2 regions of the Streptomyces sp. NPDC059398 genome follow, and region 1 is predicted to be linked to the other one. Evidence: riboswitches for the same ligand, from Rfam matches in the RefSeq annotation. Region 1 holds a riboswitch; the other holds the start of a gene.
The links. Region 1 has a riboswitch for thiamine pyrophosphate ahead of thiC (phosphomethylpyrimidine synthase ThiC). Riboswitches for the same ligand answer to the same signal wherever they lie in the genome.

Region 1 (4,898 bases):
CGGTGAGGTCAGTTCGGCGAGTTTCAGTCGGCGAGTTCAGTCGGCGAGCGGCAGGTACACCCTGTTGCCGCTCGCGGCGAACTCCTTCGACTTCTCCGCCATCCCCGCCTCGATCTCCTGCCGGCTTCCGCCGTGTTCGCGGCGGATGTCCTGGGAGATCTTCATCGAGCAGAACTTCGGCCCGCACATGGAACAGAAGTGCGCGGTCTTAGCCGGCTCGGCCGGCAGCGTCTCATCGTGGAACTCCCTTGCCGTATCGGGGTCGAGAGCCAGATTGAACTGGTCCTCCCAGCGGAACTCGAAGCGTGCGTCCGAGAGCGCGTCGTCCCACTTCTGCGCATCCGGATGCCCCTTCGCGAGATCCGCCGCATGGGCCGCGATCTTGTAGGTGATCACGCCGGTCTTCACGTCGTCCCGGTTGGGCAGTCCCAGGTGCTCCTTGGGCGTGACATAGCAGAGCATGGCCGTGCCCCACCAGGCGATCATCGCCGCACCGATACCGGAGGTGATGTGGTCGTACGCCGGGGCCACGTCCGTGGTGAGCGGGCCGAGCGTGTAGAAGGGAGCCTCCTCGCAGATCTCCTGCTGGAGGTCGACGTTCTCCTTGATCTTGTGCATCGGGACGTGCCCGGGGCCCTCGATCATCGTCTGTACACCATGACGTTTGGCGATCGTGTTGAGTTCCCCGAGGGTGCGCAACTCCGCGAACTGCGCCTCGTCGTTGGCGTCCGCGATCGACCCGGGCCGCAGCCCGTCGCCCAGCGAATAGGTGACGTCGTAGGAGGCCAGAATGGCGGAGAGCTCCTCGAAGTGCTCGTACAGGAAGGACTCCTTGTGGTGCGCCAGGCACCACGCGGCCATGATCGAGCCGCCGCGCGAGACGATGCCGGTCTTGCGGCGCGCGGTGAGCGGCACATACCGCAGCAGCACGCCGGCGTGCACCGTCATGTAGTCGACGCCCTGTTCGGCCTGTTCGATGACGGTGTCCTTGTAGATCTCCCAGGTCAGCTCCTCGGCCTGGCCGTCGACCTTCTCCAGGGCCTGGTAGAGCGGCACCGTGCCGATCGGGACGGGCGAGTTGCGCAGCACCCACTCGCGGGTGGTGTGGATATTGCGCCCGGTGGACAGGTCCATGACCGTGTCGGCGCCCCACTTGGTGGCCCAGGTCATCTTGTCCACCTCCTCCTCGATGGAGGAAGTGACCGCGGAGTTCCCGATGTTGGCGTTGACCTTCACCAGGAACCGTTTCCCGATGATCATCGGCTCGATCTCCGGGTGGTTGACGTTGGCCGGCAGAACAGCCCGACCCGCGGCGATCTCCTCCCGTACGACCTCGGGGGAGACGTTCTCCCGGATCGCGACGTACTCCATCTCCGGAGTGATCTCCCCGCGCACGGCGTACGCGAGCTGGCTCACCGCACGCCCCTCGCGCCCCCTCCTGGGCTGGCGGGGACGGCCGGGGAAGACCGCGTCGAGGTTACGGAGTCCGCCGCGCGGCGATGTGTGCTTGATCCCGTCGTCCTCGGGACGGGCCGGTCGGCCCGTGTACTCCTCGGTGTCGCCGCGGCCGATGATCCAGTTCTCCCGGAGCGGGGCGAGCCCGCGCCGTACATCGGTCTCGACGGTGGGGTCGGTGTACGGGCCCGACGTGTCGTACAGCGCCACGTCCTGCCCGTTGGTGAGGTGCACCTGCCTGACCGGCACCCTGAGGTCCGCGCGTGAGCCCTCGGGGCCCGCGACATATCCCTTGTGCCAGCCCGGCTTGCGCTCGTTCTGGTCGGTGGCAGGCGTGTGTGCGTCCACTGTGGTCATGAGACCTACTCCCTACGCCGGCATTACCCGGTAACAGGTTCGGCGGTCGGCGCAGCTCCCCAGCAGACTGCTGGTCAGCGCCCTCTCAGCCCGGTGCTCCGAGCTCCCGCGTGTGCAAAGGTGCCTCCACGCTAACGCCCTGGGCCGCACGCTGAACAGAGGGCCTCCCCGTTCTTGCGATGATCGGGCGGTGACAGCACTGACCGAACCGCCCCCCGGCGAGCACGTCCATACGCACAGCCACGGCCCCGCGGCGCCCGTCTCCCGGCATCTGCGCAAGGTCATCGCGGCGGTGCTGATTCCTTTCGCCACGGCGGTGGTTGTCGGTCTCGTGGCCCTCTGGCCGGGCGGGGCGCCGCACCATGCCCGCAGCGGAGTCGGGTTCGACCGGCAGACACAGCAGGGCTCAGTGGTGGAGATCACTGCGGTCAACTGTGCGGATCTGCACGCCAGTCAGTCGTCGACGGGCGGCGGGGGCACGGCCGGGGGCGGCGGTGCGGCCGGGGGCGTCGCGTCGCCGGGCTCCGGCGGCGGTGCGGCATCGCCGGGCGCCCGGTGCAAGAAGGCGAAGATCGAGGTGTCGAGCGGCAAGGACAAGGGCCGCACCTTCACCGAGGTCGTCCAGCCGGACTCCCCGCGCCAGTTGCGCCGGGGGCAGGGCGTGATCGTGGCATACGCCCCCGACGCACCGCGCGACCTGCAGTACTCGGTCTCCGATGTGGACCGGAAGTTCCCGATGGTGCTGCTCGCCGGAGTCTTCGCGCTGGTGGTGGTCGCGGTGGGCCGGCTGCGGGGGCTGATGGCGCTGGTGGCACTGGCCGTCAGCTTCGCCGTGCTGACGCTGTTCATCCTGCCCGCGATTCTGCACGGGTCGAATCCGCTGGTCGTGGCGGTGATCGGGGCGAGCGCCATCATGCTGATCGCGCTCTACACCTGCCACGGCCTGACAGCGCGGACCTCGGTCGCCGTCATCGGCACGCTGATCTCGCTGATACTGATCGGGCTGCTCGGTTCGCTCTTCATCGGCTGGGCGAGCCTGACCGGCAACACCGACGACAGCACCGGACTGATCCATGGCCTCTACCCGCACATCGACATGAGCGGGCTGCTGCTGGCGAGCGTCATCATCGGATCGCTGGGGGTGCTGGACGACGTGACGGTCACCCAGACCTCGGCCGTCTGGGAACTCCACCAGGCCGACCCCACGATGGGGGCCCGTGGGCTCTACCGCGCGGGTATCCGGATCGGCCGCGACCACATCGCGTCCGTGGTCAACACGCTGGTGCTCGCCTACGCGGGCGCGGCGCTGCCCCTGCTGCTGCTCTTCTCGATCGCGCAGAGCGGCGTGGGGACGGTGGCCAACTCGGAGCTGGTCGCGGAGGAGATCGTACGGACCCTGGTGGGGTCGATCGGCCTGGTCGCCTCGGTGCCGGTGACCACGGCGCTCGCCGCGCTCGTGGTCTCGGCCGACCGTACGGGCGTGGCGTCCGGGGGCGCGGCGGGCGGTGGGACGGCGCTGACGCTCACCGGAGCGGGCCGCGCCCGGGGCGGCCGGGGCCGCCGTCGCAGGCGCTGATCAGCCGGTGCGCCGGTCTCAACCCGCGTTCTCCTCCGCGAGGATCCGCCCGAGCGCCGCCTCCAGATGCCCGTCGAAGTCGCCCAGGCTGCGCTCCTCACCGAGCGGGACGATCTTGTCGGTACGGTCCAGGAAGGCGATCAGCGGGGCGCTGCCCGCCCGGAACAGCGCGCGGTCCGCGCCGACCTGGAGGCGCAGATGGACGTCGGCCAGCCCTGACGGGTCGCTCGGCGCGATGTGCACATCGCCGTCCCCCGTCGGGGCGTTGATCCCGTCGAGAAGCAGCTCGCGGCCGAACGTCCAGGTCACCGGCGCGTCCCCGGGAAGGTGGAAGGTCATCCGGACCGCGTACGGATCACTCACCTCGTAGCACAGCTCCACCGGGATACGGAAGGAGAGCTCCTCGGAGACGAGGAAGCTCATCATGACCTCTGCCTGGACCGATTCGCGCATGTCCCTACCCCGCAGTAGACGCCGTGTTGGTTCACAAGTTGGCCGGGAATGTGCGTCCAGGCCCTCTTGACGTAATCGTGCTGTAAGCGCAAACAGATCACAAGGAGTGATATTTCAGATACTGATAGAGAACGCAAGTGAATCGAGCAGAGGCATCAGTTCGGAGCGTAACGTTTTGACTGCGGAGAGCAACTTGACTTGCTGGTGTACGGGGCCGGAAACAGCCATTGCCGCAGCCACTGGACCGACCGTGACCGGGACGGCCGCGCAGACGGTTCCGATGGCGTACTCCTGCCGCTCGACCACCGGTTGTATCCGCTCGGCCGCAGCCAGTCTCCGCAGGAAGACGCACCGGTCCCGCACGGAATAGCGGGTCAGCGAACGTACCGGATGGCGGTCCAGGTGATCTTCGCGGGAGGCTTCATCGAGCTGGCTCAGGAGGCACTGGCCGAGGGCGTGTGCATGACCGGTTTGACGGAAATCCGCCCACTCATCGACGGCCGGCGCAGCGGGAGTGTCGGCGACCGCGAGCAGGTCGATCTCACCCTCGCGGTACGCCGCAAAATAGACCGGAACCCCGAGCGCGTCCCGCCAGGAATTCAGTGATTCGATCAGCGTGGCGCGCCGGTTCCGTGCGGCGCAGCGGCCGGCCAGCCGCTCTGCGGCGGCCCCGGGCACGAACACACCGTTCTCCCGGCGCACATAGCCCTCATGGGCCAGGGTGCGCAACAGGTGGTAGGCGGTCGGAAGGGGAAGACCCGCCTCCCTGGCCAGCTGTTTCGCGGGGGCCCCACCGCTGTGGGAGCTGACCTCCTCCAGCAGTCTGAGCGCGCGCTGCACCGAGCCGATCAAAGTCGGCGCAGCGGTGTGAGGTGCTGTGGCCAAAGAGTCACCCCCAGCATGCCGACGGTGGGTCCCGTACCCGTGAGGGCTCACCCCTCATGGGTCCCGCCGCGCACAATCTGCTGGTCAGCGCCCTTTCAGGCCGGATTCCCGAGGAGGCGGCAAGGATTTCTCACTGTAGCCACAGCCTCCGTCCGGGCGTGGGGATTTGCCG
Region 2 (4,898 bases), on a different contig from region 1:
GCCTAAGCCCGGAGAACTCACTTTCGTCGCGCCCCGCGGAGCCAAGAAGCCCCCGCGCCACCTCGCCGACCTCACGCCAGCCGAGCGCAAGGACGCCGTGGCCGAGACCGGCGAGAAGCCGTTCCGTGCCAAGCAGCTGTCGCAGCACTACTTCGCGCGGTACGCCCACGACCCCGCCGAGTGGACCGACATCCCGGCCGCCTCGCGCGAGAAGCTGCGGGAGGCGCTGCTCCCCGACCTGATGAGCGTGGTGCGTCACATCAGCTGTGACAACGACACCACCCGTAAGACGCTCTGGAAGCTGCATGACGGCACGCTGGTCGAGTCGGTGCTGATGCGCTACCCGGACCGGGTCACGATGTGTATCTCCTCGCAGGCCGGCTGCGGTATGAACTGCCCCTTCTGCGCCACCGGCCAGGCCGGTCTCGACCGCAATCTCTCGACGGCCGAGATCGTGCACCAGATCGTCGACGGCATGCGCGCGCTGCGTGACGGCGAGGTGCCCGGCGGGCCCGCGCGGCTCTCCAACATCGTCTTCATGGGGATGGGCGAGCCCCTCGCCAACTACAAGCGGGTGGTCGGCTCGATCCGGCGGCTGACCGACCCCGAGCCGGACGGCCTCGGGCTGTCGCAGCGCGGGATCACCGTGTCCACGGTCGGCCTGGTGCCCGCGATGCTGCGCTTCGCCGACGAGGGCTTCAAGTGCCGCCTCGCGGTCTCGCTGCACGCCCCGGACGACGAGCTGCGCGACACCCTCGTCCCGGTGAACACCCGGTGGAAGGTCCGTGAGGTGCTGGACGCGGCGTGGGAGTACGCGGCGAAGTCCGGCCGCCGGGTCTCCATCGAGTACGCGCTCATCCGCGACATCAACGACCACGCCTGGCGCGGCGACCGGCTGGGACGGCTGCTCAAGGGGAAGCCGGTCCATGTCAATCTGATCCCGCTCAACCCGACACCGGGCTCCAAGTGGACCGCCTCCAGGCCGGAGGACGAGAAGGCGTTCGTCGCGGCCATCGCCGCCCACGGGGTTCCCGTGACCGTACGGGACACCCGCGGCCAGGAGATCGACGGAGCGTGCGGGCAGCTGGCGGCCGCCGAGCGGTAGCGCCCGGCCCGGTCACGGTCACCGCCCGGTCGCCGAGCGGTAGTGCCCGTGGCGCCGAGGGAGGGGCCGTGTAACGTGGGCGGCACATTTTCATATTCCGACAGGGGAGCGCCACAGCGCTGAGAGTGCGGCCACGCCGCAGACCCTCTGGACCTTGCCCGGGTCATTCCGGGTAGGAAGTTCGGTCACTACTCAAGCTGTTCAGCCCTGCCCGCTTCCCGTGGGCAGGGCCGCGTCTCTTCCTGGATGTCCCATCCCAGGAGGAATCAGTGAGCACCACCAAGCGGGCGCGTGAGTCCGGCAGAACGCCGAGCACCCGAAAGCCCGGCATCACCAGGCCGGCCGCGACCGCGCTGGCCGCCGCGCTGGGCGTCACGGCGCTCGCCGCCTGCGGGAGTTCCGGCGACTCCGGTTCGGACGCCGGGAGTTCGAAGGTCGTGACGCTCGTCAGCCATGACTCCTTCGCCGCGTCTCCCGCCGTACTCAAGGAGTTCACCAAGGAGACCGGCTACACCGTCCACGTCCTCAAGAGCGGGGACGCCGGTGCCGCGCTCAACCAGGAGATCCTGAGCAAGGGCTCCCCGCGCGGCGACGTCTTCTTCGGCGTCGACAACACCCTGCTGTCCCGGGCCCTGAGCAACGGCCTCTTCACGCCGTACCGGGCCAAGGGCCTGGACCAGGTCGAGCCCGCCGCCCAGCTCGACGCCGGAAAGCACCGGGTCACGCCCATCGACAGCGGCGACCTCTGCGTCAACTACGACAAGAAGTACTTCGCGGACCACGGCATCGCCCCGCCCCACAGCTTCGACGACCTGATCAAGCCCCAGTACAAGAACCTCCTCGTCACCGAGAACGTGGCCACCTCCTCACCCGGGCTCGGCTTCATGCTCGGCACGGTCGCCCGGTACGGCAACGACGGCTGGCAGGCGTACTGGAAGAAGCTCAAGGCCAACGGCGTCAAGGTCGACGACGGCTGGGAGCAGGCGTACAACAACGACTTCTCCGGCTCGGCCGGCGGCAGAAAGGCCAAGGGCGACCGGCCGCTCGTCGTCTCGTACGCGTCGAGCCCGCCCGCCGAGGTGCTGTACGCCAAGCCGCAGCCGAAGACCGCCCCGACCGGCGTGGCCACCGCCACCTGCTTCCGGCAGACCGAGTTCGCCGGGCTCCTCGACGGCGCGAGGAACGCGGCGGGCGGCAAGGCGCTGATCGACTTCCTCATCAGCAAAAAGTTCCAGGAGGACATGCCGCTCAACATGTTCGTTGACCCGGTGGTGAACGGGGCGAAGGAGCCCGCGGTCTTCACGCGGTTCGGCGCGAAGGTCGGCCACCCCGAGACGGTCGCACCGGGCACAATCGCCAAGAACCGTGATCAGTGGGTCAAGTCGTGGTCCTCGATCGTCCTGAAGTAGCCACCCCGCCGCACGCCGGGCCGTCCGCGCGGGGGACGGCCCGGCGCGGGACCGCGGTGCGGCTCGCGCTGATGGCCGTGCCCGCCGCCTTCTTCGCGGTCTTCTTCGCCTACCCGGTGGCAGCAATCGTCGGCCGGGGCCTCAGGGCGGGCGGCTCGTGGCAGCTGGGGCGGTTCGGTGAGGTCCTCGACCGGCCCGACATCCTGCACGTCCTGTGGTTCACCACCTGGCAGGCGTGCGCGTCGACCGGGCTGACGCTGCTGATCGCGCTCCCCGGCGCCTATGTCTTCGCCCGCTTCGACTTCCCCGGCAAGCAGCTGCTGCGCGCGGTGGCGACGGTGCCGTTCGTGCTGCCCACCGTCGTCGTCGGGACGGCCTTCCTCGCGCTGCTCGGCCGCGGCGGGTTGCTCGACCAGCTGTGGGGCGTACGCCTGGACACCACCGTCTGGGCGATCCTGCTCGCGCACGTCTTCTTCAACTACGCGGTGGTCGTACGGACCGTGGGCGGCCTCTGGTCGCAGCTCGACCCGCGCCAGGAGGAGGCCGCGCGGGTGCTCGGCGCCTCCCGGTTCGCCGCCTGGCGGCGGGTGACTCTGCCCGCACTGACGCCCGCCCTCGCGGCGGCCTCGCTGATGGTCTTCCTCTTCACCTTCACCTCCTTCGGTGTGGTGCAGATCCTCGGCGGACCCACCTTCTCCACGCTGGAGGTGGAGATCTACCGGGAGACCGCCGAACTGCTCGACCTGCCGACGGCCGCCGTGCTGACCCTGGTGCAGTTCGCCGCGGTCGGGGCGATCCTCGCGCTGCACGCCTGGACCGTGCGGCGCCGGGAGAGCGCGCTGAGCCTCGTCGACCCGGCGCTCACCTCGCGCCGTCCGGCGGGCACGGGCCAGTGGACGCTGGTCGGCGGGGTGCTCGCGGTGATCGCCGTACTGATCCTGCTGCCCCTGGGGGTACTGGTCGCGCGCTCGCTCGACGGGCCCGGGGGGTACGGCTTCGCTTTCTACCGGGCGCTCCAGTCGCAGGGGGCGAGCGGTGGAACGTTTCCGGTCCCGCCCCTCGAAGCGGTCTGGAACTCCGTGCGGTACGCCGTGGTCGCGACCGGGATCGCCCTGGTTGTCGGCGGACTCGCGGCCGCCGCGCTCACCCGGCGGGCCGGCCGGCTGGTACGCGGGTTCGACGCCCTGCTGATGCTTCCCCTCGGGGTCTCCGCGGTCACCGTCGGCTTCGGGTTTTTGATCACCCTCGACAGGCCGCCGCTCGATCTGCGCTCGTCCTGGCTCCTGGTGCCGCTCGCGCAGGCGCTGGTGGGGGTGCCCTTCGTCGTACGCACGATGCTGCCGGTGCTGCGCGCCGTGGACGGGCGGCTACGGGAGGCGGCTGCGGTGCTCGGGGCCTCGCCGCTGCGGGCCTGGCGCGAGGTGGACCTGCCGCTGGTGCGCAGGGCGCTGCTGGTCGCCGCCGGGTTCGCGTTCGCCGTCTCGCTGGGGGAGTTCGGGGCGACCGTCTTCATCGCGAGGCCCGACAACCCGACGCTCCCGGTCGCGGTGGCGCGGCTGCTCGGGCGGGCAGGTGAGCTCAACTACGGGCAGGCGATGGCCCTTTCCACGATCCTGATGCTGGTGTGCGCCGTATCGCTGCTGGTGCTCGAACGCGTCCGTACCGACCGCTCTGGAGAGTTCTGATGCTGCAACTGGACGGTGTGACGGTCCGCTTCGGGCAGCGGACGGCGCTGGACGCGGTGGACCTGTCGGTCGCCGAGCACGAGACGGTCTGTGTGCTCGGGCCGAGCGGGAGCGGCAAGTCGACGCTGCTGCGGGTGGTGGCGGGGCTGCAGCCCGCTTCCGCCGGGCGGGTGCTGCTCGACGGCGCCGAGCAGGGCGGGGTGCCGGCGCACCGGCGCGGAGTGGGTCTGATGTTCCAGGACCACCAGCTCTTCCCGCAGCGTGATGTGGCGGGCAATGTGGCCTTCGGGCTGCGGATGCGGTCCGTTCCCCGGGCCGAACAGGCGCACCGGGTCGAGGAGTTGCTGGAGCTGGTCGGGCTGCCCGGTGCGGGGCGGCGCGCGGTGGGCGCGCTCTCCGGCGGCGAGCAGCAGCGCGTCGCGCTCGCCCGCGCGCTGGCCCCGCGCCCGAAACTGCTGATGCTCGACGAGCCGCTCGGCCAGCTCGACCGCAGTCTGCGCGAACGTCTCGTCGTCGAACTGCGCGCTCTCTTCGGCCGGTTGGGTACGACGGTGCTCGCCGTCACCCACGACCAGGGTGAGGCGTTCGCGCTGGCCGACCGGGTCGTGGTGATGCGGGACGGGCGGATCGCCCAGACCGGGACCCCGCTGGAGGTCTGGCAGCGGCCGGCCTCGGAGTTCGTGGCACGGTTCCTCGGCT

Region 2: linked by a shared signal. The riboswitch ahead of ACFXBC_RS27055 (thiamine ABC transporter substrate binding subunit) and the one ahead of thiC (phosphomethylpyrimidine synthase ThiC) in region 1 are both predicted to bind thiamine pyrophosphate.

What each region holds. Positions count from the first base shown of each region.
Region 1 is NZ_JBHYWP010000002.1:122,383-127,280, reverse strand. Features, by position in the region: gene thiC (phosphomethylpyrimidine synthase ThiC) at 37-1,812, opposite strand; TPP riboswitch at 1,805-1,932, opposite strand; gene ACFXBC_RS01730 (YibE/F family protein) at 2,003-3,388, shown strand; gene ACFXBC_RS01725 (SsgA family sporulation/cell division regulator) at 3,407-3,841, opposite strand; gene ACFXBC_RS01720 (IclR family transcriptional regulator) at 3,956-4,726, opposite strand.
Region 2 is NZ_JBHYWP010000091.1:25,460-30,357, reverse strand. Features, by position in the region: gene rlmN (23S rRNA (adenine(2503)-C(2))-methyltransferase RlmN) at 1-1,105, shown strand, start outside; TPP riboswitch at 1,198-1,302, shown strand; gene ACFXBC_RS27055 (thiamine ABC transporter substrate binding subunit) at 1,435-2,514, shown strand; gene ACFXBC_RS27050 (ABC transporter permease) at 2,586-4,199, shown strand; gene ACFXBC_RS27045 (ABC transporter ATP-binding protein) at 4,199-4,898, shown strand, end outside.